One region of the Caulobacter sp. GW822-FHT01G02 genome, then DNA from elsewhere that is predicted to be linked to it. Evidence: riboswitches for the same ligand, from Rfam matches in the RefSeq annotation. Region 1 holds a riboswitch; the other holds the start of a gene.

Region 1 (14,494 bases):
CAGATCGTCAAGACCCTGGAAGAGCACGGCGCCCTGGAATACACGATCGTCGTCGTCGCCTCGGCCTCGGAGCCGGCCCCGCTGCAATACCTGGCGCCGTTCTCGGGCTGCGCCATGGGCGAGTGGTTCCGCGACAACGGCCTGCACGGCCTGATCATCTATGACGATCTGTCCAAGCAAGCCGTCGCCTACCGCCAGATGTCGCTGCTGCTGCGCCGCCCGCCGGGCCGCGAAGCCTATCCGGGCGACGTGTTCTACCTGCACTCGCGCCTGCTGGAACGCGCCGCGAAGCTGAATGAAGACAACGGTTCGGGCTCGCTGACGGCGCTGCCGATCATCGAAACCCAGGCCAACGACGTGTCGGCCTACATCCCGACCAACGTGATCTCGATCACCGACGGCCAGATCTTCCTGGAAACCGACCTGTTCTACCAGGGCATCCGCCCGGCCGTGAACGTCGGCATCTCGGTGTCGCGCGTCGGCTCGTCGGCCCAGATCAAGGCGATGAAGCAGGTCGCCGGTCCGATTAAGGGCGAACTGGCCCAGTATCGTGAAATGGCCGCCTTCGCGAAGTTCGGCTCGGACCTGGACGCCTCGACCCAGAAGATGCTGGCCCGCGGCGAGCGCCTGACCGAGCTGCTGAAGCAGCCCCAGTACGCGCCGCAGTCGGTCGAAGAGCAGGTCTGCGTGATCTACGCCGGCACCCGCGGTTATCTGGACAAGATCCCGACCTCGTCGGTCCGCCGCTTCGAGACCGAGCTGCTGGCTCGCCTCCACAGCGCCCACAAGGACCTGCTGGACGGCATCCGCACCAAGAAGGCCCTCGACAAGGATCTGGAGAACACGCTGAAGAGCGCGCTCGACAGCTTCTCGGCGACCTTCGCCTAAGGCGAGGCAGATGGCTGACGCCCCCAAGACCCTGGACGCCTGGTCCGGCGAGTTCGGCGACCGCTACACCCAGCGGAACGCCGTGACCGTCGACGCCGTGCGCGGCCGGACGAAGGCTTGGGGGCAGGTGCTGCCGCGTCTGGTCGGCGATCCGCCCAAGAGCATCCTGGAAGTCGGTCCGAACGTCGGGCTGAACCTGCGGGGTCTCCAGGCGATCACCGACGCCGAGCTGTGGGGCATCGAGCCCAACGGCGCGGCCCGCAAGCAGATCCTCGAGGATGGCGTCCTGCCGCCCGAGCGTCTGTTCGAGGGCTTTGGGCACAGCATTCCGCTGGCGGATGGCGCGGTCGACCTGGCGTTCACCTCGGGCGTTCTGATCCACGTGGATCCGACCCAGCTTGAGGCGACGATGCGCGAGATTCATCGCGTGTCCGCCAAGTACGTCCTCTGCGCCGAGTATTTTTCGCCGAAGGCGGAAACGATTACGTACCGAGGCGAGACGGATCTTCTGTTCAAGAACGATTTCGGCTCGCTCTATTTGGATCTGTTCCCGGATCTGGTGCTGGTTGATTACGGGTTCTTCTGGAGAAGAACGACCGTGATGGACGACACCACCTGGTGGCTGTTTAGGAAGGTCTGATAGGCGGATGGCAAGCCTAAAGGAAATGCGCAATCGGATCTCGAGCGTCAAGGCGACGCAGAAGATCACGAAGGCGATGCAGATGGTGGCGGCGGCGAAGCTGCGCCGGAGCCAGGACGCGGCGGAAGCCGCCCGTCCGTACGCCCGGCGCCTGGCTTCGGTGATCGCCAATCTGGCCGCCGGCGTGTCGGGCGACGGGGCTCCGGCCCTGCTGACCGGCACGGGGCGCGATGATCGTCACCTGATCATCGTCGCCGCGGCCGATCGCGGCCTGGCCGGCGGCTTCACGTCGTCGATCGTGCGGGCCGCGCGCCAGCGGATCGACAGCCTGATCGCCCAGGGCAAGGACGTGAAGATCGTCTGCGTCGGCAAGAAGGTCAGCGCCCAGCTGAAGCGCCCCTACGGCGACAAGGTGGTCGAGAACTTCGACCTGTCGGCCTATCGCCAGTTCACCCTGTCGGTCGCCCAGCCGATCGCCGACGTCGTCACGCGCCTCTATGAAGCTGGCGACATCGACGTGGTCACGCTGTTCTACAGCCAGTTCAAGTCGGTCGTCGTCCAGACCCCGACGGCGCTGCAGCTGATCCCGGCCGTGGTCGACGGCGCCGCGGCGCCCGCGACGGGCGCTTCGGCGGTCTACGAGTACGAGCCCTCGGAAGAGGCCATTCTCGAGACCCTGCTGCCGCGCAACCTGACGGTCCAGATCCTGTCGGCCCTGCTGGACAACATGGCCGGCTTCTACGCCAGCCAGATGACCGCCATGGACAACGCCACGCGCAACGCCGGCGACATGATCAAGCGCTACACCCTCGAATATAACCGCTCCCGCCAGGCCCAGATCACCAAGGAGCTGATCGAGATCATCTCCGGCGCCGAAGCCGTCTGATCCAAGCCTAACGACACAAGCACGCAGAGACCGAAAGACCGCAAGCCATGGCCAAGACCCCGACTAAGGCTCCCGCCACCGAAACGCCGGCCGCCGCCGCCAAGAAGCCCGCCGCCCCCAAGGCCGCCGCGGCGCCGAAGGCCGCTGTCGCGAAGGCTCCCGCCGCCGCTAAGGCTCCGGCCGCCAGGAAGCCGGCCGCCCCGAAGGCCGCCGCCGCCGTCAACCTGGACGGCGCGACCGGCCGCCTGGTGCAGATCATCGGCGCCGTCGTCGACATCGAGTTCACCGGCGAGCTGCCGGCGATCCTGAACGCCGTCGAGACCGTCAACACCGCCACCGGCCAGCGCCTGGTGTTCGAAGTCGCTCAGCACCTGGGTCAGAACACCGTCCGCGCTATCGCCATGGACGCCACCGAAGGCCTCGTTCGCGGCCAGCCCGTGCGCGACACCGGCGAGTCGATCCGCGTTCCGGTCGGTCCGGGCACCCTGGGCCGCATCATGAACGTCATCGGCGAGCCGATCGACGAGCAGGGTCCGATCCAGTCGGACATCTATCGCACGATCCACCGTGACGCCCCGACCTTCGCCGAGCAGACCAACACCGCTGAAGTGCTGGTCACGGGCATCAAGGTCATCGACCTGATGTGCCCCTACACCAAGGGCGGCAAGATCGGCCTGTTCGGCGGCGCCGGCGTCGGCAAGACCGTGACGATGCAGGAACTGATCAACAACATCGCCAAGGCTTACGGCGGTTACTCGGTTCTGGCCGGCGTGGGTGAGCGCACCCGCGAAGGCAACGACCTCTATCACGAGATGATCGAGTCGAACGTCAACGTCGACCCGAAGGCCAACAACGGCTCGACCGAAGGCTCGCGCTGCGCCCTGGTCTACGGCCAGATGAACGAACCCCCGGGCGCCCGCGCCCGCGTCGCCCTGACCGGCCTGTCGATCGCGGAATACTTCCGTGACGAAGAAGGCAAGGACGTGCTGCTGTTCGTCGACAACATCTTCCGCTTCACCCAGGCCGGCGCCGAAGTGTCGGCTCTGCTGGGCCGCATTCCCTCGGCCGTGGGCTATCAGCCCACCCTGGCCACCGAGATGGGCAACCTGCAGGAGCGCATCACCTCGACGAACAAGGGTTCGATCACCTCGGTCCAGGCCATCTACGTGCCCGCCGACGACTTGACCGACCCGGCCCCGGCCGCCTCGTTCGCCCACTTGGACGCCACCACCGTTCTGAGCCGCGACATCGCCGCCCAGGCCATCTTCCCGGCCGTCGATCCGCTGGACTCGACCTCGCGGATCATGGACCCGCTGGTCATCGGCGAAGAGCACTACAACGTGGCCCGCTCGGTCCAGGAAGTGCTGCAGCAGTACAAGGCCCTGAAGGACATCATCGCCATCCTGGGCATGGACGAGCTGTCGGAAGAGGACAAGCTGGTCGTCTCGCGCGCCCGCAAGATCTCGCGCTTCCTGAGCCAGCCCTTCCACGTCGCCGAGCAGTTCACCAACACGCCGGGCGCCTTCGTCCAGCTGAAGGACACGATCCGCTCGTTCAAGGGCATCGTGGACGGCGAGTACGACCACCTGCCGGAAGGCGCCTTCTACATGGTCGGCCCGATCGAGGAAGCCGTGGCCAAGGCCGAAAAGATGGCGGCTGAAGCCTAATGACCGAAGACACGGAACTGGCCGGTTTCTGCTGCGAGGAGCTGGCGGAGGCGGTGTCTCCGGACACCAACGCCGGTCTCATCGAGCATGACAGCGGCCTGATCCTGCTGAACCTCGGTGAGCGGGAAGAAGAGGGCGAGACCGGCTTGATGCTGGCCACGATCCACTTCTGCCCGTTCTGCGGGACCGAAATCCAGACCGACGAAGACATCGAGGCCGCCCTGGGCGGTGTCGAGGAGACCTTCAACTGATGGCCAAGCTGCATTTTTCCCTGGTTGCGCCCGAGCGCGAACTGTTCTCCGGCGACGTGGACATGGTCCAGGCTCCCGGCGCGGAAGGCGACTTCGGCGTCCTGGCTAACCACGCCCCGTTCATGACCACCCTGCGCGAAGGCAAGGTGACCGTGAAGGACGGCGCGACGACCAAGGTGTTCGACATCCAGGGCGGCTTCGCCGACGTCGGTCCGGAAGGCCTGACGATCCTGGCCGAGCACGCCGTCGAAGCGGCCTGATTCAGGTTTTCTACGTGTTCTGAAACGCCCTCGGTCCTCGTGATCGGGGGCGTTTTCGCGTGTGGGGCGACCATCCGTGGTGTCAAGCGTAAGAAAATTACACTTGTGGCCCAATCTTGGTCTTAATCCGTAGCCATAAGGGTTGCGAGGGACCGTCCGTCGGTTTTAATGCCGACCTCTCGTCTTGTTGGGGATATCCAGCCTATGCGCCTTGCGCTCGCCAGCCTGATCGCCCTCGGTGCGGTCTCGACCGCCGCCGTTGCTCAGGAGCAAACCACCGCTCCCGCCGCCACGCCCGCTCCGGCTCCGGCCGCCGCGCCAGCCCCGGCCGATCAGGCCGCTCCCGCCGCCGCTCCGGCTGATCAAGCCGCGCCGCCCGTCGCCGCGCCGGCCGCCAGCGCCGCTCCGGCCGAAACCTATACCGCTCCGGTTCGCGGTCCGCGCACCACCGACCCGCTGTCGGTCCGCCTGATGGACGTGCTGGACAAGGTCTGCAAGCCGTCGGTCGCCGGCGGCGACTTCGCGCAGCTGGTCAAGGACTACGGCTTCAAGAAGAAGAAGGAACAGTGGGTCTTCGCGCTCGAGAAGCCCTACAACATCACCCTGGACAACCCGGGCTCGAACAAGAACGTCTGCACGATCACCATCGACTACGCGCAGACCCCCGAGCAGGCTCAGGAACTGGCCAACGCCCTGCACGACTACGCCACCTGGGAAAACAGCCCGCAGCTGCGCCTGATCCGCAACGACCAGACGGTCGGTAGCGACTTCCGCCGCTTCACCGTGTCGTGGGACGACGCCTGGGCTGGCGGCCACGCCGGTCTGGTGTTCATGCGGCTGAAGAAGACCGACGAAACCTCGGTCGGCAAGAACTTCGAACGCGCCCAGATCCTTTACAGCACCACCAGCCGCTAAGGCCCGTTGGTTGCCCTTCGGGGCGGCGCGATCTATCTAGGCGAGGCGCGGGGGACGACCCCCGCGCCTTTTGCTTTTCGCGAAGGCCGATTGTCCGGGGACGACCCCACCTTTTCAGGAAAGGGGCTCGTCGTGGCCTGGATCATTCTCCTCATCGCCGGCGTCTTCGAAGTGGGCTGGGCCGTGGGCCTGAAGTTCACGGAGGGCTTCACCAAGCCGATCCCGATCGCGCTGACGGCGGTCAGCCTGGTGCTGTCCATGGGGCTGCTGGGCTGGGCGGTGAAGACCCTGCCTCTGGGCACGGCCTACGCCGTCTGGACCGGCGTCGGCGCGGTCGGCACGGCCATTGTCGGCATCGTGCTGTTCAAGGAGCCGGCGACGGCCGCCCGGCTCGTCTGCCTGGGCCTGATCGTGGCCGGGATCCTGGGGCTGAAGGTGTTCTCGCCGACGGCTTAAGCCGCTGCCCGGCCTTCGTCAGCGATAAACGCCAGGCACCGTTCCGCCACCTTTTCCCAGCCCGGCTCCCCGGGAAGCCAGTGGCTCATCTCGGGGAACACCTCGACGCCGCCGCCCAGGCGCGCGGCTGTCTGGCGGACCGTGGCGGGCGGATGGATGACGTCCTGGCCGCCGGCGATCGCCAGCACGGAACAGCCCGGCGCCGAGACCGAGGTGGTCATGAACGGGTCCAGCCACCAATTGAGCGTTTCCCAGAGGGCCCGGCCGCTCTCGGCCGTCATGCGGGCGAAGATCGCCTTTCGCTCGGGGCGCTGCAGGCGGTCGACGCTGTAGCGCCGCACCACGCCATAGTCCGGCGCGATGGCCTGCAGCCAGTAGGGGCCGAGGCTGTAGAGGCTGACGGCCGAGACCGCCTCCTCCAGGCTCGCGCCCGAGACGCCCCAGGGCGCGGAGGGGGCCAGCAGGATCAGCTTGGCGGCCTTGGCGCGGCTGGCGGCCATCTGGGCGACCAGGCCGCCCATCGAGTGGCCGACCACGATCGGCGGCGTCTCGCAGGTCTCGATAAGGCGCGCGATCTGGCGCGCGTAGTCGCTCATCGAGACACCGGCGGCGCTGCTCTGACCGTCATGACCGATCAGGTCGGGCGTCAGCACGCGATGACCCGCCGCCTCGAACGGCGCGCGGAAGGCGTCGAAGGTCCAGCCGCCGCAGAAGGCGCCGTGGACCATGATCACGGGTGCGCGCATGAACGCCCTAAAGAAACCCCGCCGACGAAGCAGCCGGCGGGGAGCAGCCTACACGCTCTACTTCGCCTTGGGCGAGGTTTTGGCGGCCGTCTTTGTCGCAGGGGCCTTGGCGGCGGCCTTGGGCGCGGCGGCTGCTTTCGGAGCCGCGGCCTTCGGGGCGGCGGCGGCCTTGGGAGCGGCAGCCTTGGGCGCGGCCTTGGCGGCGACCGGTTTCGCGGCCGCGGCCTTCGGAGCGGCCTTCGGCGCGGCGGCCTTGGCGGGAGCCGGAGCGGCCTCGGCCTTCGGCTTGGCGGGGGCCTTGGGCTTGGCGGCCGGAGCGGCCTTCGGGGCCGGAGCGGCCTTGGCGGCGGGCTTCGGCGCGGCGGCGGCCTTGGCCGGAGCCTTGGCGGCTGGAGCCTTCGCGGCCGGCTTCGGCGCGGCCTCGGTCTTGGCGGGCGCGGCCTTCGCCGGCGCCTTGGGTTTCGCCTCGGCCTTCGGCTTGGCGGCGGCCTTGGGAGCCGCCGCCTTCTTCGGCGCGGGCTTCTCGGCCGCCGGGGCGGGAGCCGCCGCCACCGGGGTCGGCGCGGGCGCCGGAGCTGGAGCCGGAGCCGGGGTCGGTTCCGCCGCCTTCACGGGCGCGGGCGTCGGCGCGGGTTCGGGCGGCTTAGCCGGAGCCGGGGCGGGGGCCGGAGCCGCCGTCGCGGCCGGGGTTTGCTTCTTGCCCGTCAGCCAGGCGATCACGTCGTCGAGGATCTTCATCGTGTTGGGCTCGTCTATGAGATAATGGGCGTTGTTGGGATAGATCTTGAGGTCGGCCTGCGGGTACTTGCGGCCGAGGCGCTGGACGTCGTCCAGCGGCGTGGTGCGGTCCAGGGCGCCGGCATTGATCAGGATCGGCACGGTCACCTTGGCTTCGTCGACGTAGGCCGTCTTGTGGACGTCCTTGTGCGGCCAGGCCAGGTCGGCCAGCGCCTGGCCGCTGTCATAGACCATCGTCGCGTAGAGCGCGTCGTGACGCTCGGCCGGCACGGCGTTCATGACGCCGAACTTGAAGCCGGTCTTCCACATCTTGCCCGCCCGGGTCTCGGGTTTGGATCGGAGGGCCATGTTCAGGAAGGTGAAGACCGGAGAGAGCTTGGGCTTGCCGCGCGCATCGGCCGGCGAGGCCGGGGCGAACAGCACCAGCGCCGACGCGTGGCCGGCCTCGGCGACCTTCTGGGCGATCAGCCCGCCCATCGAATGGCCGAAGACCAGCGGCTTCTTGCCGGTCTCCTTGGCCAGGGTCTGGGCCAGGGCGCTCATCTCGGCGACATAGTCGGCCAGAGAGAGGCCGACCAGACCCGCGCGCGGACCTTCGACCGTGCGCACCGCCGATCGGATGGTCGGCGCCTCCACGCGATAGCCTTCGGCCTTCAGCCGCGCGGCGACGGGACCCCAGACGTCCCCCGCGCAGCCATAGCCGTGAATCAGCAGGACCGTATTCGCCATTCGATACTCCCCAGCGCGGGAGATCAGCCGCCGCGCGCGAACTCCTGGAACGCGGCGACCACAGCTTCGTAGACCCCGCGCTTGAAGGGTACGATCAGTTCGGGTGCTTCGTCGAGCCTGCCCCATTTCCAGGCGTCGAACTCGACGTGCGCGTCCGCTTCCAGATCGATCTCGGCCTCGTCGCCGATGAAGCGATAGGCGAACCAGACCTGTTTCTGCCCCAGCCAGCCGCGCGAGCGCTTCTCGTTGGCCAGCACCTCGGGCGGAAAGTCGTACGTGATCCAGCCTTCGGTGCGGCCCAGAAGTTCGACGGAGCTGACGCCGGTCTCCTCGGCCAGCTCGCGCCGGGCGGCGGCCTCCAGGTCCTCGCCTTCGTCGACACCGCCTTGCGGGAACTGCCAGTTGTAGGGCGGGGGCTGTTTGTGGCGGCGACCCAGCCAGACGCGGCCGTCCGGATGGAACAGGACGACGCCGACGTTCGGTCGGTGCTTGGGATGGTCGAGCTCGGTCATGCCGAGCCTTTTTCCACGAGTTCTAGCGGTGCGCCAGGGCTGACGCCGGGGCCAGCTGCATGCCGCGCGCCTGCAGGCCGGCGGCCCAGATACGCACCTGGTTGATCGTCACCGGATAGGCGAAGCCCGAGCCCAGCGCCTGTCCGCGACCGGCGGCGCCGGTCTCCAGGGCCTTGAGCTGGGTGTCGATGGCGCCGGCCGAGAGCTCGTCGTCGATCACGCGGTCGGCCGAGGCGCGCGGGATCGGGCCGGCGCGGCGGGCGGCCAGGCCGTCGTCGACGAAGGCCAGGCCCCGCGACTTGAGCACGCCGTTGAAGGTGGCCATCGCCTGGTCGTTGTCGACGAAGCGGGCGCCCAGATAGTTCGACAGGCCGAAATAGCCGGTGGCGCGCGACATCAGCCATTCCAGCTTGCGCACGGTGTCTTCGGGCCTGTTGGCGGCGATCAGGGTGTAGGGACCCGGATCGTTGGCCGGATAGTCGGCCGGCTCCATCGGGGTCTCGAGCAGCACCTCGTGGCCATGGGCGCGGGCCAGGTCGATCCAGCCCTGCAGGCCCTCGGCATAGGGCGCGAAGGACAGGGTGATCTCGCCCGGCAAGGTCTCGATCGCCGCGCGGGTGGTCTGGGCGTTGAGGCCGAGCCCTCCGATGACCATCGACACCTTGGGGCGGCCGTTGGGCGTGAAGGGGCGAGCATAGGCCTCGGCCGCGGTGCGGCCGTCGGCGCCGATGATCGGCAGAGGGCCGCCGCCGGGGCCCGGCGCGGTCAGGCCGGCGATCGGGGCCTGGGCCAGGCCCGGGCCCTGCTGGATCGGCGGCAGGTTCTGCAGGCCCTCGGCGGCCGGCGCCTTGCCCTCTTCGGGCTTCACCGGGGCGAAGGGATTGGCCGACAGGTCCAACTGGCCGGGCGCCAGTTCGGCCCCGTGCGGATCCTCGCCGCCCAAGCCCTCGCGCCAGCCCTCCGGCGCGTTCTTGGTGGCGCCGATCTTGGTCAGCTCCAGGCGAATCACCGGCGAGCCGGCGTGCGGGTCGCTGGTGATCAGAACCAGCGTCGCCAGCGAGGCCAGGAACAGGCAGGCCGCGCCGCTGGCGCCGATGAAGGGATTGCTGACCGCGGCCATCAGCTTGGCGCGCAGGTCACCGGACCCGCCCGGAGCGGGCGCGGCGGCGGCATAGGCGGGCTTACGCGAAAAGGATACGGCCATGACCTCTTAAGGCTAGCGGGCAAGCTTCGAATATATGGTTAACGAGGTATGGCCGTATGGCGTTCTGATGACCTTCTGGCCGCGGCGCGGCGACGCGGGCGCCGCTGAAATTGGCGTTTTCTGCAATCGCCGCAGGCGTTGAACGCTGAGTGCGGTTGCGGGCGGTCTGATCGGTTGACGGGCGCGGCCCCGGCTCCTTCCCTGGAGTCCTCTCGCGGGAGAGATCGGGCCCCGGCCCGGCGCTGAAGGCGAAACCGCCCCGGAAACGCTCAAGCAGAAGGACCGCGCGAGATGTTGAACGCTGGAAAGCAGGGCGCGTAACGCCCTCGCCGAAGGAGCAAGGCGACCGCCCGTCCATCGGAGACGGGGCGCTGAATCTCTCAGGCCCAAGGACAGCGGGGGTGCGAAGGCGAGCCGTCCCGGCCCGCTCAGACCCACGCGTGCGCCAATGCAGATCTAGGCATTTCCATATCGATATAGCGAAACGTAATGAACGCGATCGTCGTGTGCGACTTTCGTGAGATATCTGTTAGGTATATAAAATGAATATATTCGAAGTGTTCATAAATCGAACATGGATGCGTAACGTTTCCACTTTGTGATTATGTGGATGCGATCCGAGAAATTCTTAGTTTACCTGCGATGAGGCGTTGATGACGTTGCCCTGGTCAAAATGATCGGGGATAGTCATGACCACTCGCATACCTGCACACGCCGCCGTTCGTCTTAGGGCGCTGCTGCTCGCCGCCTCGGTTCTGGGAAGCGCCACGCCGGTCCTGGCCCAGGAAGCCGACAAGGCGGCCGAACTGGAAACCGTCGTGGTGACCGGCAAGCGCCTGTCGGAAGCCAGCGTCGCCATCGGCACCGACCACGCCACGGCCACCGTTTCGATCACCCGCGAGGCTCTGTTGTCCGCGCCGGCGGGGATCACCGGCCTGAAGATGCTGGAGAGCCTGCCGGGCTTCAACGTCCAGGCCAACGACGCCCTGGGCATGTACGAGTTCGGCAACTCGGTCTCGGTGCGGGCCTTCAACTTCCAGCAGATCGGCTTCCTGCTGGACGGCATCCCGATGGGCCGCAGCGACCAGTTCGGCGGCAGCCCGATCTATCGCTATGTCGACAACGAGAACCTGCTGCGGGTGACCGCCTCGGCCGGGGCCGGCGACGTCGCCCTGCCCAGCTATGCCTCGCTGGGACCCATCGTCGACTACTTCACCCAGGCCCCGTCGGAGGAGATGGGCGGCGCGATCAGCCAGACCTTCGGCAGCGACGACCTGCGCCGCACCTTCCTGCGCCTGGAGTCGGGCAAGGTGGGTCCGCTGTCGGGCTATGTCAGCGGTTCTTGGATCAAGGGCGACCTGTGGCGCGGCCCGGGCACGATCGATCGCAAGCACTATGAGGGCAAGCTGAAGTACGACCTGCCCAACGGCGGCGACATCAGCTTCCAGACCGTCCACAACGACTATTTCGACTATGACAGCCCGTCGATCACCAAGGCTCAGTACGCCGGGACGGCGGGCGACGTGTTCGGCCGCCAGGGGCGCTATTTCGCCTATCTGGGCGCGGTGCCGACCTCGGTCCCGTTCGGTACGCCGCTGTCGATCCCGACGGGCAGCCTGCCGGAAGCCGTGGCGGGGGTGCCGTACTCCAACGCCAACTACGCCCAGTACTACAAGTTCGCGGTCAACAAGCGGAAGGACCACCTGTACGGCCTGACGCTGAACACGCCGATCACCGACAACTTCGACCTGACCACCACGGCCTATTACGAGGACAAGGGCGGCTACGGCGTCTCGCCCGAGGCCTATTCGACCTCTAAGTCCAGCTATGACGCCGAGGTCGGCAAGGTGGCCGGCATCGTCGCCCCGCGCGGCATCCAGTACGGCCTCTCCGGCATCGACGGCATCCGCAAGGGCGTCACCGCCAAGGTCGCCTGGCGCCTCGGCTTCAACAAGATCGAGGCCGGCCTCTGGCTGGAGAACGACGACTATCACCGCACCCAGAACCGCTACAACGTCGAGAACGGCAATCCCGACGGCAAGCCGCTGTTCAACGAGCGGGTCCACGCCCAGCGCGACTACAAGTCGCTGCGCGAGACCAAGCAGTTCTTCGTCAAGGACACCGTCACCCTGCTGGACGCCAAGCTGAAGCTGGAGCTGGGCTTCAAGGCCACCGACATCGACTACAAGATCGCCGGCTATCGCAATCCGTTGGACTACATCAACGGCCGACACCCGATCCTGAAGGACAACTGGAAGGACAGCTTCCTGCCCCAGGTCGGCGCGGTCTACAGCGTGACCGGCCGCGACCAGATCTTCGCCTCGTACTCCGAGAACATGGCCCTGCCGCGCGGCGCCGACGACATCTTCTCGGCCGCCAGCCCGACCGTCGCCGGCCCCGATCCCGAGACCTCGACCAACTGGGAGCTGGGCTACCGCGCCAACCACAAGACGTTCAACGCCTCGATCGTGGCCTACCAGACCGAGTTCAAGAACCGCCTGCAGGCCTTCGCCTCGCTGGTGCCCGGCGGCGGCGGCACGACCGAGACCTTCTACCAGAACGTCGGGGCGGTGAAGGCCAAGGGCGTCGAGTTCAGCGGCCAGTGGAAGCCGGAGATCTTCGCCGGCAAGGCCTATTTCAACGCCAACGTCTCGTACAACGACGCCAAGTTCCAGGATGACGTCCTGAACTACCGCGCCAGCACCACGGCCGCGCCGGTCACCCTGGCCGTCGCCGGCAAGAAGGTGCCGGACTTCCCCGACTGGGTGTTCCAGGGCGGCGTGACGCTGGAGCCGTTCGATGGCCTGCTGATGAACGTCTCGGCCCGCCACCTGGAGAGCCGCTTCACCAACTTCGTCAACAGCGAGAAGGTCGGCGGCTACACCATCGTCAACGCCTATATCGATATCGGCGACGGCTTCGCGGCCGGGCCGTTCAGCCAGGTCAAGGCGCGGGTCAACATCGATAACCTGTTCGACAAGGACTATCTGGGCACGATCAACACCACGGTTAACACGCCGGCCAGCTTCCGTCCGGCCCCGCCGCGCACGATCCAGTTCACGATCTCCGCCGACTTCTAGTCCCCGCCCTCCGGTCGGCCTCTGCAAAGGCCGGCCGGACCCTTTTCGAGCGTACTCATGACCCGTTTCCTCCTCGCCACGACCGCCGCCCTGGCCCTGGTCGCCGGCGCCGCGCCCATGACGGCCTGGGCCGCCGATCCGGCCGCCGCGCGCAAGCTGCACGAGGGCCTGCTGACCCTCGACACCCACCTGGACACCCCCGCCAATTTCGGCCGGCCGGGCTGGGACATTCTCGATCGCCATTCGGCCGACAAGGACGGCTCGCAGATCGACTATCCGCGCATGGTCGAGGGCGGGCTGGACGGCGGCTTCTTCGCCATCTTCACCAACCAGGGGCCACGCACGCCCGAGGCCACGCGCGCCGCCCGCGACGCGGCGATCATCCGCGGCGTCGAGATCCACGAAATGGTCGCCAAGCACGGCGACAAGTTCGCCCTGGCCCTGAAGGCCGACGACGCCGAGCGCATCGCCGCCCAGGGCAAGCGCGTGGTCTTCGTCAGCGTCGAGAACAGCTATCCGATGGATGGCGACGTCACCCTGCTGTCGACCTTCTACGCGCTGGGCGTGCGGATCTCGGGCCTGGCCCACTTCAAGAACAACGACATGGCCGACAGCTCGACGGACACGCCCGAGTGGCATGGCCTGTCGCCGCTGGGCAAACAGTTCGTCGCCGAGGCCAACCGCCTGGGCGTGGTGCTGGACGGCTCGCACTCGTCCGACGAGGTGCTGGACCAGCTGATCACCCTGTCCAAGACGCCGGTGATCCTGACCCACTCGGGCTGCAAGGCGGTGTTCAACCATCCGCGCAATGTCGACGACGCCCGCATCAAGGCCCTGGCGGCCAGCGGCGGCGTCATCCAGGTCGACGCCTATTCCAGCTATCTGATCGAGACGCCCAAGAACGCCGAGCGCGACGCGGCCATGGCGGCGCTGCGGGCCAAGGCGGGCGCGCGGGCCAAGATGACCGAGGCCGAACGCGCGGGCTTCATGGCCGAGATGAAGGCGATCGACGCCAAGTACCCCGTTCCGAAGGCGACCTTCGAGGACTTCATGAACCACCTGAACCACGCGCTGAAGGTGGCCGGCGTCGACCACGTCGGGATCGGCATCGACTTCGACGGCGGCGGCGGGGTGACCGGTCTGAACGACGCCTCGGACTACTGGAAGATCAGCGAGCGCCTGCTGGCCGAGGGCTACACCCGCGACGACTTGGCCAAGATCTGGGGCGGCAACGTCCTGCGCCTGCTGCGCGCGGCCGAGGCGGCCAAGGCGGCTTAAGGTCGAACGAAAAGCGCCGCCCCGGTTGCCCGGAGCGGCGCTGATCGGATCGAGGCAGGCGAAGCCCTATTTGTTCTCGCTGACCGGCTTGCCGCTCGCCGCGGCGGCCGCCTTGGCGGTGACCTCGGCGACCTTGGCCGCCGGCTTGGGCAGCTTCGGCGTATTGGCGACGCCGCCGGCGTTCAGCACGGCGATGGCGCGCTGCAGCTGGAAGTCGCCCTTCTTGTCGTCGAAGGCGGTCGGC
Region 2 (14,494 bases), on a different contig from region 1:
GGCCTTGGCGATGGCCGGCTTCAGCTGGTCGAGACGGGCCTGAAGGATCCTGGCGTCCAGGCGCTGGGGCGGCGAGCCGTCGGCCGTCCGGCCCCAGGGATCGGACCACGGGATGGCGGCCGAAGCCTCGATCACCCCGCGCGAGGCGCTCGAGCCGGCCATCAGCTCTAGATACAGGGTGTTGTCGAGCGCGGCCTGGCGTAGAGCCTCGGCCTGGATCCGCACGCCGCGGTCCTCGCCGCCGCCCCGTCCCGAGCGACCAAAGGTGCGGAAGAAACGACGATGGCCGGAGATTTCCGGATCGCCTACTCCCTGCTCGAAGCGGCGGGTGGAGAGCGCATCGACGATGTCGCTGTAGAGGTCGGGGTCTCGCTCGGGCAGGCCTTTCAGCGCAACCCGATCGGCGTTGGCCTCGCCGGCGCAAGGGGCCGATACCAGGGACTGGGTCGACGTGGAGAAGCAGCCATCGGCCGCCGCGGCCCAGGCGATGAAGTCCTCGGCATAGGTGCCGCCGCCCGCGTGGTTGTGCAGGTCCGCGCCCTTGGGCAGCTTGGTCAACAGAATGCGCAGCAACGGTGGCGACGTCGCCGCCTTGGCGAACAGGGCGTCGAGCTCGCTGTCCGCGGGCGTCCCGGCGATCACCGGACAGGCGGACGCCAGGCAGCTGGCGGCGAACAGGGCCGCAACGCCCCTCATGGATGCGGACATCATGCGCTGCCCCCTAATATGGAATCGGCCCCGGCGCGAACGCCGAGGCCGAAGCTTAAGCGGTAAAAACTAGAACTCGAAGCGGGCCCCCAGGCGGACCCGCCAGACGCCCAGCTGGGCGTTCGGCTGCAGGGTCGGCTTGGTGAAGGCGGTGTAGGAATACTGATTGCAGCTCGAGCCGGCCTGCTGGGCGCAGGCGACGTTCACCACCGAGGTCAGCGGGTTGTAGGTCCGGTAGGAGCCCCAGTCGCTGTTGATCAGGTTCAGCAGGTTCTCGACGTCGCCGAACAGCTTGAACCGAGCCGAGCCGAGGAACGGCGCGGGCACCTCCTGTTCGACGTGCAGGTCGACCTTGAAGTAGTCTGGGGACTTTTCGGTGTTCTTGCCGATCACCCCCTGGCTCAGGTCGTTGGCCCGCACGAAGTCGCGGAACGCCTCGTAGACCGCCGTAGAGGCATAGCTGACCTTGGAGTCGGCGGTGATGCTCGACACATCCGGCACATACAGCAGGTAGCGGTTGGAGCCGCCGGTCGTGCCGAACAGGGTCGAGCGGCTGTTGGACAAGGTGGTGTTCATCGTCAGGCTGTAGGGCGAGCCCGAGCGCAGTTCCCCGAACAGGTTGAAGCTGGTCTTGTAGTCGCCGAAGAAGGCGTGGGCGTAGTCGATGTTGAACTTCCAGTTGTCCCGCACCTCGTAGCTGGACCGGCCATACGCCGGCTGGTTCGGATCGACCATCGGCTGGCCGCCATAGGTGCCGCTGGCCGTCGAACCGCCCGAGGCGTAGCTGCCCATGTCCGACAGCGACTTCACGTTGGAGTAGGTATAGCTGACGCCGGTATCCAGGCCGAAGTCGAAGGACTTGCTGGCCCGGGCGACGGCGATGACCGACTTGCCCTTGTCGGTGCTCAGCATGGCCAGGTCGCTGTTGGCCGTATTGGTGTAGGTGTCGGCATAGATCGCGCGACCGTCGGGCGCCGTCCCGACCTTGGTCAGGCGCAGGTCGGTATAGTAGGCGGCGGAGTCCGCGCGCCCATAGAACAGGTCCGCGCCGAAACGCCAGCCGTCACCCAGTCGCTCGCCCAGATCGGCCACGTAGTCGACCGACAGGTTGGTCTTCCACTGCGCCGGCAGCTTGAAGGTCGGCAGGATGAACGAAGTCGGCGAGGCCCCGAGGGCGGAGGTGTTGGTCTGCAGGTAGCTGGACACCAGCGGGTCGATCTTGTTGCCCTGGACATTGTTCAGGGCCGCCGCGCAGATCGCCGCGGCGTTGGCCACCGTCGCTGGGATGGTGCAGCCCGTACCGCCGACGGCGCGGCCGATCGTGACCGTGTTGGTGAACACCCCGGCGTTCGAGAAGCTGTTGCCGACGAAGACGTCTGGCGCGCCGCCGTTGAACAGGCCCACGCCCGTGCGCACCGTCAGGCGATCGGTCGGCCGCCAGGTCAGGCCGACGCGCGGCTGGACAACCAGGTTGCCGTCGATATTGGCGTTGTTGGCGAAGCCGTAGCGATTGACGAACGACGTCTTGAGCGGCGCCTTGTCCTTCATCTCGTAGCCGTCGAAACGGACGCCGGCGGTGACGTTCAGCTCCGGCGTGATGTCCCAGCTGTCCTGAGCGCCGAAGGTCAGCTGATCATAGTCGAAGCTGGCGCTGGCGTCCGACAGCTTGCCCGTGATCGAGTACTGGTACAAAAGCTGGCCGGCCTGGCGGGCCTGGAAGTCCGCCAGGGAGTCGAAATAGTAGGTGCCCAGCGAGTTGGCCACGAAGGTGTTGCTGATCTTCAGCCGGCTGTAGGACGCGTGCAGCTTGAAGGCGTGGTCGCCGAGATTGTAGCGGGCGACGAATTCGGCGCCGTACTGCTTTTGCCCGACGACGTCGGCCTGGCTGAAGGCTTCGGTGCCGAAGACCAGTCGCGGCGTCCCCGTCTGGGTGCACTGGTTCAGCGAACCGACGGCGACCGGGTCGAGGCAGACGGTGATATCGCTATAGCCTGGCGAGCCGAACGAGATCGGGACCTTCATCGAGTCGCGGTAGTTGACCCGCACCTCCGTGCTGAAGGCGTTGGTCCAGCGGGAGTTCAGCTGCAGGACGTGGGTCTCGACCTTTTCCGGCTCATGGGTGGCGTAGGAGCCCAGGCCCAGGCCCGGCGAGGTGATCGACGAGGTGCCGCCGCTCAGCGCGACCGTCTCACCCTTGTTCTGGATGGTCGAATAGGACAGGCGCTGGTTGTCGCTGATGTTCCAGTCGAGCTTCAGCGTCCATTTCTTGTCCTTTTCAGGACGGCTGGTGAGCACGCCGAGCGTGTCGTAGCCGTAGACCGACTTGGCGATCGAGGTGACCTGATCGACCTGGGCCTGGGTCAGGTTCGGAATGGCGTTGCCCGAACCGGGCGGGCCGAAGACCGACGGGACGGTCTCATCGAGCTTCTCGTAGGCGAACGCGAAGAACAGCTTGTCCTTGATGATCGGCCCCGAGATGAAGGCGTTGCGCGTCTTGGAGGTCATCTCCTGCGAGAAGCTGCTGCCCTTGGACTTCGTGCCCATCAGGCTGTCGTCCGAATAGGTATAGCCGGCGGCGCCGGTGAACTTGTTGCCCCCCGAGCGCAGAACGACGTTGATCGAGCCGCCCTGGAAATCCCCTTCGGAGATGTCATAGGGCGCGATCTTGACCGACAGCTGCTCGATCGCGTCCAAGGGGATGGGGCCGCGCGCGCTGGGCAGGCCGCCCTGGTTCAGGCCGAAGTTGTCCGAGAAGCGCACGCCGTCGACCGAGAAGCGGTTGGTCCGGCCGTTCTGGCCCGCGATCGAAACGCCGCGGGTGCTGGGGTTGAACGAAGCGAACGGATCGCGACGGGCGATGTCGCGGATATCGCGAGACACCGAGGCTACGCTGGCGATGCTGTCGCGATCGAACACCGTGACCAGCGGGCCGCTCTTTTCCGCCCGCGTGGCGGTCACCACCAGGGCGTCGACCTGCGTGTCGCCCACGGCGATCGGCAGGACATAAGGCTGACCGACGCTCAGGAAGAGATTCTGCGAGGTCACCGGCGGGAAGCCCGGCGCGGTCACCGTCACGGTGTAGGGGCCGCCTGGACGCAGGCCGGTCAGGTTGAAGGCGCCGGCGCTGTTGGTGGTGGCGTTCGCGGTCGTGCCCGAGGGCTCGTGCACGGCGCTGACGCTGGCGTTGACGGCGGCCGCGCCGCCGGCGGTCACCGAGCCCCGGATCGAGGAGGTCGTCTCCTGGGCGACGACCGTCGTTCCGGTGGCCGCCAAGGCGAGCGCGATGGCGCTCGCGGCATAAAGATGTCGCATTTGGGTCCCCTTGAGATGGTGGGCCACGGTCCCCCCGAGCCACACCGAACTGAAGTCGTTACGCCCGCCGCGCCTATGGCCGCGCCTACGCGCCAATGCGCGCGGCGAACCGTGAAGCGGAGTTTGCGGTGTTTCCCCCAACGGTCGGGACACTTGACGCGTCCTCGCGGCTGGACCGACCGCCAGGGCCGATCCGCCGTTTCAGGTCGTTACTTCCCGTCGCCGGGAATCTTGTCGCGATAGACGGCCCAGTTGCCCGAGAGCTCGTCGACGACCTTGCCGGCCACCACGAGGGCGGCGTAGGCGGCGGCGTCGCCGACCCCGGCATATGGCCGGTTCATGCTGTCGACCGGGCTCTCGCCCGGAGCCTGCTGCGAGTAGTTACTGGCGGTGCGCAGAACGACCAGCCGATCGTAGTCGGCCTTGCCGACCACGGTGAGCCGCCGCAGCGCGTTGGCGACGCCGGTGTCCTCCATGGCGGTCATCACGAACCGGCTCTTGCCGCCACTGAAGTCGGTGGCGAGCTTGGCGTAGCGCTTGGTCAGCATTTCGCCGTGCCAGTAAGCCTGGCCGGAGATTTCGTCGCCAGTCAGCACGAAGGGCGGCTTGGAGCCGTTTGGATAGCTGGAGAAGCGCGCCCGCGCCGTCTTCAGCGCGTCGGTGTCGGGAAGCTGAATGCCCTTCGTCAGCCCATAGGCCCAGTCACGCAGGCCGACGTTGAGCGGATAGTAGACGCTGCTGGGGCGGTCGGCGCGCGGCGGCTCGAACGGCGGATAGCCGCCCGTCCATTCCGGCGGGGCCTCGCGCGGATCGACCCACTTGCCGAAATCGACGTCGATGACGTTGCCGATCCACGCCGCCGACCCGGGCGAGGCCTCGTTCGGATTGACCCCGGCGATGGCCGCGATCACCCAGTAAGCCTTGGAAAGGTCGAAGCGCGGATCGGTCGCCAGGGCGAAGGTGGTGATGGCCGCATGGTTGGTGCCCACGCCGGTGCGGACGATCAGGACGCCCTTCGCCGGATCGTAACCCAGCGGCGCGACGCCGTTGGGGAAGTCCAGAGTCTGGGGCGCCTTGGCCATCCAGGCCTTGTCTTCCAGCGCATAGGCCGTGACGACGACGACCCGGATCGGGATGGGCGCGGTGACCGCGGACGCGGCGGGCGGCGAAACCGGCGCCTGCGCCAGGGCCGACGTCGCCGTCACCCCCGCGAAGGCCGCGGCCAAAAGGGATCGGCGTGTCCAGGCGGACAAGTTCAACATGATCGCAAATTCCCCCAACTCGGCCCTGTAACGCTACGCGAAGACCCCGGCGCCGCGGCGGATCGCCGGGGACGCTGAAACCCTTGTTCTGGTCGGATGCAATGGCGTCGGGCGCGCGCCGGTCAAGCGAGCGGGAGAGTGGAAATAAATTCTTACTTCATGTGACGCCGGACCGGGCAACCCTGCGCCCGCCCTGCTGCTTAGGGCAGCGCCAGGAGGCCGCTCGCCGGCGGCGACGCCGCCAAGCCCCATACGCCTGGCCATCCCGCTCCCGGCGCGACATGCTTCAGATCTTTTCGAGACTGGGCGTCATGCAAGGTCGAGGTTTTCCACGAGCGCTTCTTCCGGCGCTTCTCCTGCTCTCGGCGGCCGCGCCGCCGCCGTCCGCCTTCGAGGTCGTCGCGCTAGGCGTCAACGGCGGCGTGGAAGAGCCGACGAGCGCCTACCATATCGTCGCCCATGGGAACCGGTCGGGCGTGATGTGCGACGCGGGCACGCTTGCTTCGGGCCTGGATCGGGCCGTGCGCAAGGGCCGCTACCCAGGGGCGGACTCGCGCGGACAGGTGATGGACTCCATCGCCGCCTATCTGATCACACACGCCCACCTCGACCATGTCGCGGGTCTTGTGCTGGCGTCTCCAGACGACACCAAGAAGGACATCATGGGCCTGCCGCAGGTGAACCAGGCGCTCGCGGATCACTATTTCAACTGGGTCGCATGGCCCAACATGGGCGACCGCGGCCCCCCGCCACACATCGGCAAATATCACTACAAGGACCTGGAACGTGGCGGGACGCCCACGCCGATCGCTGGAACGGGCATGACCGTCACGGCCTACCCGCTGTCACACGGAGGGGTGACGTCGACCGCGTTCTTGCTCCGGAGCGGACCGGACGCCTTCCTCTGCCTGGGCGACACGGGTCCCGACGCGGTCGAACACTCGACGAACCTGGAAGATCTTTGGCGCGCCGTGGCCCCGTTGGTGCGGCAGGGGCGGCTGCGGGGAATGCTGATCGAGGTCTCGTACCCCGACCCGGTTCCAGCCGCCCGGCTCTACGGGCACCTGACCCCGATGTGGCTGAACACCGAGCTTGAGACGTTGCGCGGCATGACGCAGGACGACGCTCGCATGCGGGCGTTGCCGATACTCGTCACCCACATAAAGCCTTCGGGAGCGGCGCGATCGAGCCGTACGTTGGTAGAGCGGCAACTCGAAAAGATCGGCTTCTTCAACTTCATGATCGCGGAGGAAGGGCGCAAATACGCTCTTTAGCCGCCGGATCACGCAGCCTTCGCGTCGACCATCTGTCCGAGGCCCTCGCCCGTCAGGCGTTCACCCGCCTCGCGAAAAAGGCCCGGCGCAAGCCGGGCCAGGTGATTGGATCTCTCAAAACCCGCGAAGGCATGAAGCCCTCACAGGCCTCCTTCTGAGAGCCCTCCGACCGTATCTGGAAGAAAATAAGTCGCGACCAAACCGCTGAGGTTGCCGTTCAATCATATTGCGCGAACGCGAGGCACGGGCTGAGTGACCGATTGGCAGTCGAGCGTCGCGCGTCACGACAGGATCGGGCCGTATGACGTGCTCGACCGCGATCCGGCCGGAGCCAGGCTCATCGCCGCCGATGGCCCGCGGCGAATGTCGAATCGATCAACGACCAGCGCCGGCGACCCGCGCGGGCTTGAGGATATGGGTGAACGCAGAAACGAGGTTCGGCCGCTTCAAGAGCCAAGGCCCGAAATCATGTCTGTTCAGGCCGACATCAGCCACCGACCTAGTTGCCCGTAGAGCCAGCCAGCGTCTTCGCCCACGCCTCAGGCGACAGTTCTGGCCCCGCATAGGCGGTGGCGAAGTAGGTCTTGAGGTCACCGGCGAAGGGCCAGTCAGACCCGGCGACGAAACGATCCGGACCGATCCGGCGGATCAGGGCGGCCATCCGGGCGCGGTCCTCGGGCGTCGCATTGTCCTTGAAGACCTGGGCCAAGTCGAAGCGGACGTTGCGGACGCGACCCGGGTCCTTCTCGAATGTGTTGGCGAAGGCGCCCAGGGCGTCCAGCGTCGCCGCGTCGATCCCGCCCCAACCCGCCGCGTGGGCGATGACGACGGGCTGGCCGCCGGCGGCCGGCAGGACCTGGTCGATGAAGGCTTCGACGTCCCGCGCGCCATAGTCGGCCTCGCCGGTGCGCATGTGGATCATGATCGTCCAGCCGTTGGCGGCCGCGGCGCGGAAGACCGCCGCCAGCTTGGCGATCTGGGCCGGATCGCGCAGGTCCACGCCGGAATTGGTCAGGTGCAGCTTCAGCCCCGTCACCGCGTGGTCGCCCTTCCAGCGGGCGATCTCCGCCAGGGCGTCGGGGGCCGTCGGATTGACGCTGACGAAGGCGGCGAAACGATCGGGCCGGCTCCGCGCGAGGGCGACCGTGAAGTCATTGGCCTCGCGCACCACCCGGGCGGCGTCCGGCTGGGGCGGGCCCAGCGGGCTCTCGGCCAGATAGGCCGTCGACATCAGCCAGCCCTTCTTGATCCCCGCGCCGTCCATCGCCTTCAGGGCGTCGGCGGCGGTCAGCGGCGCGGTGAAGCGCGGGTCGCACGGACTCTTGCGCTTGGGGCTGGCGCAATAGGCCGGGAGGATCTCGAGGATCGCCGGCGAATGGACGTGCATGTGGTGGTCGATCGCCGGCCCCGCCCAAGCCCGGCCACTCGAAAGCAACAGCGCCAAGGCGGTCGCGCAACGCAAAAGGCTCGACAAGGTCATCAATCCTTCCAGGGAAAAGGCGCGGAACCTCGGTCCCGCGCCCTCGCCCGCCCTACTGGCCCAGCAGCGTCTTTCGCCAGAACATGATGCTGGTCCAGAAATAGTAGTCGTCGTTCTCCTTCTTGCGGAAAACGTGACCCTCGTTCTTGGCCAGGATGTGCCAGACCGAACCGCCGTTGGCGCGGACGGCCTTGATCATCTGGTCGGCCTCGGTCGGCGGCACGCGCGGGTCGGTCCCGCCCGTGGCCACCAGCAGCGGCGTGGTGATCTTGTCGACGCTGGTCAGCGGCGAGATCTTCATCAACTGCTCGCGCTGCTTGGGATCGCGCTCGTCGCCGTACTCAACCCGGCGCAGGTCGCGGCGATAGGCCTGGGTGTTCTCCAGGAAGGTGACGAAGTTGGAAATCGCCACGTAGCAGTTGGCGCCCTTGAGGCGCGGGCTGTAGTGCGTGGCCGAGGCGTAGCACATGTAGCCGCCGTACGAGACGCCGTTGACGGCGAAGCGGCTGGCGTCCAGGGCCGGGTTCTTCTCCAGCGTATCGAGGAAGGCGCCGATGTCCTTCACCGAGTCCTCGCGCTTGAACGGGCCGTTGTCGAGATTGACGAACCGCGCGCCATAGCCAGTGGAGCCGCGTACGTTCGGGAAGAACAGCGCGATGCCCAGTTCGTTCAGCAGATAGTTGTTCCCACCCAGGAAGTCGGGCCGGGTCTGGCCTTCCGGACCGCCGTGGATGTCGACGATCAGCGGGCGCTTGCCGGGGAACTTGGCCGGGTCGGGCTGATAGAGGAAGCCCGAGACCTTCTCGCCGTCGAAGCTGGCGACTTCGACCAGCTTGGGCTCGACGTTCAGGCTGGGGTCCAGGCCGCCGGTCTCGCTGTGGGTCCACTGGGTGACGGCCAGGGTCTTGGGATCGATCGAGAAGGCGTCGCCCGGCACCTTCGCCGAGGCCATGCTGAGACCGATCTCGCCCCACGGCGCGATGTCGATCGCCGCGCCGATGCTGTAGGGGATCACGCCGGCCGGCAGGCCCGTCACCGGGCGCACCGCGCCGGTGGCCAGGTCCAGCACCCGCACGCGCGACACGCCGGCCTCGTTGATGGCGTAGACCGCGAACGAACCATCGGGCGAGACGGCGAAGTCGCTGACGTCCCAGCGCGGCTCCTTGGAGACCGGGACGAAGCCGCCCTTGCCGTCCAGCTTGCCGAGGCGCTGGAAGTCGGAGCCCTTGTTCGAGGTCAGCCAGACCGAGCCGTCGTGGGCGTATTTCGGATCGACGTACGAGACCTTGGCCTTGGGATCGGTCAGGGGCTTCATCTTGCCGCTGGCCAGGTCCAGTTCGTAGACCATGGCCTCGTTGACCGACATGCGGTTCAGCACCAGCGCCTTGGCGCCGTCCGCCGAGAAGTCGGCGACGTTCCAGCCGCCGCCGGTGACCTGGGCGACCAGGCGGTCGGTCTTGGGGTCCTTCGGGTCGACGACATAGAGGTCCATGTCCGCGCCGTTGCGGCGCGACGAGGCGTAGCCGACGAGCTTGCCCTCCGGCGACCAGGCGCCGAACCAGTTGCGGCTCTTGCCGTCGGTGATCAGGCGCGGACGGCCGGCCTCCAGCACGTAGAGCTGATAGAACTCGTCGCCGCCCTTGTCCTTCTGGATCACCAGCGTCCCGCCCTTGGGCGACAGGGCCGCGGCCAGGATCGGCTCGTTCTCGAAGCTGATCTGGCGGCGGTCGCCCTCGGGCTTGGCCACGACGTGGACCTGATCGGAACCGCCGAAGCGGGTCTTGATCAGCATCGAGCGGTCGGCGGTGTTCCAGCCCAGGAAGTTGGCGTGGCGCGCCTGCAGATACGGCGCGGCGGCCGCGACCAGCTCTTGCGGAATGGCCGGCGCGCCGTCGACGACGATGGCGGCGGGCGGCGCGACGGTCTGGGCCGCCAAAGGCGTGGCCAGCGGAGTCGCGACGGCGGCGGCCAAAAGGGCCAGCGCCAAGGCTTGACGAGAGATCATCTGGAGAATGCCTCTGAAGAAAGGGGGAGCGCCGCCGGCGGGGGGAGCTAGGGGAAGCAACCGGCGGCGCGATGTCGGGCGGGCTTAGAAACGCATCCGCGCGCCGACGGTCACATAGCGACCGATCACGTCGTAGTAGGGCGAGTACAGCGACGAGACGGGCGGGTCCTTGTCGAAGAGATTGGTCGCGTTGGCGTAGAGCTCGACCTCATGGCCCATGACCTCGGGCAGCTTCGCCTGAACGCCCAGGTCGACATAGGTGTAGGCCTTGATGTGGCCGTTCACGAGGTCGACCGTTCGGTTGTACGTGCCCGGCGAGATGTAGCGCGCCCGCAGGTTGGCGCTGAACACCTTGCCCGACCAGTCGAGCGCCGCGGTCATCCGGCTCTTGGGCGTGCCCAGGCCGAACGAATAGCCTTGCGACTTGACGTACTCGATCTTGCTGACGCCGTCGTTGGTGGTCAGGCTGTTGACCCAGGTCATCAGCCAGCGGGCGCGGATGCGGCCGGGCGCGTCGGGGATCAGGCGGTCGAGATTGGTCGCGTACGAGATCTCGGCGTCGACGCCGTCGGTCTTGTAGTTGGCCAGGTTGACATAGGTAGAGACGATCCGCGAGATCCCGCCGGTGGCGTCGCGGGTGACCCGCGAACACATGTCGGCATTGCCGTTGGCGCAACGCGTGACGATGTCCTGCGCCGAGACCGTGGTGATCACGTTGTCGATGTCGATGTCGAAATAGTCGACCGAGATGTTGAAGCCCGGCAGGGCCGGCGGCGAATAGACGAAGCCGGTCGTGAAGGTCTTGGCCGTTTCAGGCGTCAGGTTCGCATTGCCGCCGCCATTGGTCAGCACGTAGACGCTGGAATTGGTCTTCGGGTCGACGATGGTGTTGTAGCCGGTCGTGCTGGTGGTGAAGAGTTCGGTCAGGTTGGCCGAGCGGATATCGCGCGACTTGGTGATCCGCCCCCGGAAGCCCGGGAAGAACTCGTTGGTGGCGCCCAGCTTCCACGACCAGATCGAGCCGGTCGTGTTGTAGTCGGACACCCGCGCGGCGGCGTTGACTTCCAGCTTGTTGAAGACGGGCACGTCGCGGACGACCGGCACCAGCACTTCGGCGAAGGCTTCCTTGACGCTGTAGTCGCCGGCCATGGCCGAGAAGCTGAAGGTGGTGAAGGCCTTGGCCGCGTCCAGGGCGCCGACCGTGCGATTGACCGACTCCTTGCGGGCCTCCGCGCCGACGGCGACCGAGACCGGGCCGGCCGGCAGGCTGAAGGGCTCGCCGCGCAGGCTGAAGCCGCCGACGTCCAGCTTGCTGGTCTCGCGCTGGCTGGGCGTGCCGGTCACATAATCCAGCGCCGCCTTCGAGGGCGCGCCCTGGCCGAACAGGTTGATCGGCACGCAGTTGGTCGAGGCGTTGGTCAGGGCGACCCGGCAGATCGGCTGGCCGGTGGTCGGGCTGATCACCGAGTCGACGGCGTTGGCGTAGTTCTGGGTCAGGAAGAACCCAGGGGTGTCGATATTGTTCTCGTTCTCGCCGTGGCTGTAGTAGGCGCTCCAGCGCCAGCCGTCGCCGAACGCGCCGTCGAACGCGATAGTCCCCTGGGTCGAAACGCGCTCGAAGTCGATCGTCGGATAGGCCTCGGTGTTGAAGCGGCCCATGGTGAACGAGGTCTGTCCCGCCGCCGCCAGGGCCGACTTCACCGCCGTCGGCAGATAGGCGTTGTCCGACTTGATCGTCAGGTTGCCGCGGTTGTGGTCCCCGAACCAGATGTAGTTGTTCCACATCCGCGAGCGGCGCAGCTCGGCCGTCATCTTGATCTTGTCGGTCAGGTCGTAGGTGACGCTGGCCATGGCGGCGTAGCGCTTCTGCGGCGTGACGAGGGGCGAGAGGTCGTCGTTCGAAGGGCCTTCGCCGCCGACCGAGTTGGTGCCGATCACCGTGCCGGCGTTGAAGGTGCGCAGGCTGCCGTCGGGATTGAAGGCCTGGCCCTTCAGCACGCCCGACATGATCAGGCCGCCGTAGGCCGCGTTCGAGAAGCCGACGTCCGGGGCCAGCACGAAGCGGCCCGCGCCGTTCGAGACCGTGGCCCAGCGGCCGATGTTCGGCCGGCTGTTCTTCGGGATGACGCCGTCGTTGTCGATGTATTCGCCGCCGATCACGAAGTGGCCGCGGCCGTCGGCGAAGCTCTTGCCCGCCGCCGCCTCGAGGCGGACCTGCTTGGCGTCATGGTACGAGGACTCGCCCGCCTCCACGCCCAGCTTCAGGCCGGTGAACGTGCGGTCGATGCTGATGTTGACCACGCCGGCCACGGCGCCGGAGCCCCAGGCGGCCGAAGCGCCGCCGGTCACGACGTCGACGCCCTTGGTCAGGACGCTAGGGATCAGGTTCAGGTCATTGTCGCCCGAGAAGCGGCGGCCATCCAGCAGCACCAGGGTGCGGCTGATGCCGAGGCCGCGCAGGTCGACCGGCGCGTTGCCCGCGCCCGTGTTGGTGCCGGTGGTCTGGGCCGACGTCGTGGCGCGGAACTGCGGCAGGTCGTTCAGGGCCGCGGCGATGTTCGGGCGGGCGCCGACGCTCAAGTCCTGGGCGGTGACCCGCACCGTCGGGGTGGGCGCCTCGAAGCCGGCGCGGTCGATGCGCGAGGCCGTGACGATGATCTCTCCGACGCTGGTGTCGTCGGTCTTGGCGGAGCCCTGGGCGGCGTCCTGAGCGAAGGCGGCGCCGTGCAGGGCCAGGACGGCGGGAACCAGGCTGCAACCCAGCAGCAGTCCCCGGCGAGTTTGGCGTGAAATGGTCAAAGTAAGATCCCCTATGTTTCAGCAGTCGACAGTCGCTCTCTCCCGCGCGCCCGCTTGTTCGGTCGCGTCGGTCGCGTCGCTCGGGAAGACGCGCGCCTTCCCGGACTCCGCCAGGCGGTTCCTCTGCCCCCGCTGTCCCTTGGCCTGAGAGATTCAGGCGCGGTCGCGCCCTTGCTCCTTCGGCGAGGCCGCTCACTTGTGGAGCGGTCCTGCTTTCCAGCGTCCTCGTGCTCTGCGGTCCCTGTTGCCTGAGCGTTTCCGGGGCGGTTGCGCCTTCGGCGTCGGGCTGACCCGATCTCTTCCGCGAGAGCCAGGCCAGTACGACCGGCTCGCCCCATCGCGTCAAAGCGTCGAAATCCGGTACAATGTTGCCCGGCGCGCGATGAGGACGAAAGGAATCCCCCTGAGCTCAACCGGTGGGCACGACGCGCGTTCGTCCGTCGCCGCGCGATCCGCGAAGGTGACAGGTCGGTGACAGCTTGGGCTGATCGGGACCAGGGGCGAAAACCGCGAAGCTTTCGTGAACCTGGCCGGATGTGATTATTTTTTAGGCGAACTCTGGACTATATTTAAGCAGCATCAGCGATCGGCGGACGCGGCTTTCCAGCGCGCCAGCAATTCAGCGCGCCGCCCCTGGTCGAAATTGGCCAGTAGGGCGGGACCGACACGGATCGGCCGGCCGGCCGCGCCCAGCGCCGGCGCGCCGCCGGTGGGGCGGATCGGCGTCAGCCTGGCCTGGGCCAGTCGCCTCTGCCCCTCGTCCGACATCAGATAGTCCAGAAACACCCGGGCCGCCTTCGGATGCGGCGCCGAACGGGTGATGAAGGCCACGCGCGAGAGCGACAGGTGATAGTCGCTGGGCACGACATAGCCGATGTCGGCGTTGCGATGGCGCGCCCACCAGTCGGCGTAGAAGCCGTTCATGTCGTAGGCCAGATCGTGCGCGCCCGACAGGCTGGTCAGCAGCGGCGCGCCCGGGACGAACAGGCCCGGCTCCGATTTGGCCAAGGCGTCGTACAAGGGCCAGGCGTCCGGATAGGCCTGCAGGTCGCTCGACAGGTACATGAACCCGACCCCGCTCTTTTCGGGATCGTACATGGCGATCTTGCCGCGCCAGCGTTCGGGGTCGGCGCGCAGGGCCGCCAGCAAAGCGGCGTGGCTGCGCGGCACCTCCGACTCCTTCAGCGCCTTCCTGTTGTAGGCGAAGACGATCGGCTCGGCCGTCACGCCGAAGCCCTGGTCGCGCCAGACGGCCCAGGCCGGCAGGCCCTTGGCCTCCGGACTGCGATAGGTCTGGGCGTAGCCGTCGTTGATCAGCTTGACCTGGATGTCCATCGACGAACTCCAGGCCACATCGGCGACCGGCGCGCCCGCGTCCGTCTCGGCGATAAGGCGCGCCTGCATCGGTTTGGCGGCCAACTCGACGAAGCGGACCTTGATCTTGGGAAAGCGCTCGCGGAAGCCCTCGCCGATCACCTGGTGGACATCGGTGTTGAGATAGACGACGAGCTCGCCCTCGCGCTCGGCGGCGCGAATATCCCAGCCGCTGGTCGCCTGTCCGATCGACTTCGGCGCGCAGCCGGCCAGGGCCGCCGTCAAGGCCAGCGCCGCCATGATCGCCACGGGCCCGCGTCTCTTGACCTGATGAGGCAAT

The links. Region 1 has a riboswitch for glycine ahead of AC1RNC_RS21030 (TonB-dependent receptor). Riboswitches for the same ligand answer to the same signal wherever they lie in the genome.
Region 2: it holds a riboswitch for glycine, as region 1 does, so the genes downstream of both, AC1RNC_RS25075 (TonB-dependent receptor domain-containing protein) here and AC1RNC_RS21030 (TonB-dependent receptor) in region 1, are expected to answer to the same signal.

What each region holds. Positions count from the first base shown of each region.
Region 1 covers NZ_JBXAON010000007.1:287,647-302,140, reverse strand. Annotated here, with positions in the region: gene atpA (F0F1 ATP synthase subunit alpha) at 1-888, shown strand, start outside; gene AC1RNC_RS21085 (pseudaminic acid biosynthesis-associated methylase) at 899-1,528, shown strand; gene AC1RNC_RS21080 (F0F1 ATP synthase subunit gamma) at 1,536-2,414, shown strand; gene atpD (F0F1 ATP synthase subunit beta) at 2,462-4,081, shown strand; gene AC1RNC_RS21070 (hypothetical protein) at 4,081-4,332, shown strand; gene AC1RNC_RS21065 (ATP synthase F1 subunit epsilon) at 4,332-4,592, shown strand; gene AC1RNC_RS21060 (hypothetical protein) at 4,761-5,507, shown strand; gene sugE (quaternary ammonium compound efflux SMR transporter SugE) at 5,640-5,963, shown strand; gene AC1RNC_RS21050 (alpha/beta fold hydrolase) at 5,960-6,709, opposite strand; gene AC1RNC_RS21045 (alpha/beta hydrolase) at 6,767-8,176, opposite strand; gene AC1RNC_RS21040 (RNA pyrophosphohydrolase) at 8,200-8,688, opposite strand; gene AC1RNC_RS21035 (divergent polysaccharide deacetylase family protein) at 8,711-9,892, opposite strand; glycine riboswitch at 10,184-10,298, shown strand; gene AC1RNC_RS21030 (TonB-dependent receptor) at 10,582-12,972, shown strand; gene AC1RNC_RS21025 (dipeptidase) at 13,030-14,250, shown strand; gene AC1RNC_RS21020 (S41 family peptidase) at 14,317-14,494, opposite strand, start outside.
Region 2 covers NZ_JBXAON010000012.1:57,306-71,799, forward strand. Annotated here, with positions in the region: gene AC1RNC_RS25045 (adenosine deaminase family protein) at 1-711, opposite strand, end outside; gene AC1RNC_RS25050 (TonB-dependent receptor) at 778-4,020, opposite strand; gene AC1RNC_RS25055 (hypothetical protein) at 4,230-5,282, opposite strand; gene AC1RNC_RS25060 (MBL fold metallo-hydrolase) at 5,594-6,556, shown strand; gene AC1RNC_RS25065 (amidohydrolase family protein) at 7,056-8,036, opposite strand; gene AC1RNC_RS25070 (S9 family peptidase) at 8,089-10,041, opposite strand; gene AC1RNC_RS25075 (TonB-dependent receptor domain-containing protein) at 10,126-12,840, opposite strand; glycine riboswitch at 12,971-13,062, opposite strand; glycine riboswitch at 13,066-13,154, opposite strand; gene AC1RNC_RS25080 (ABC transporter substrate-binding protein) at 13,420-14,454, opposite strand.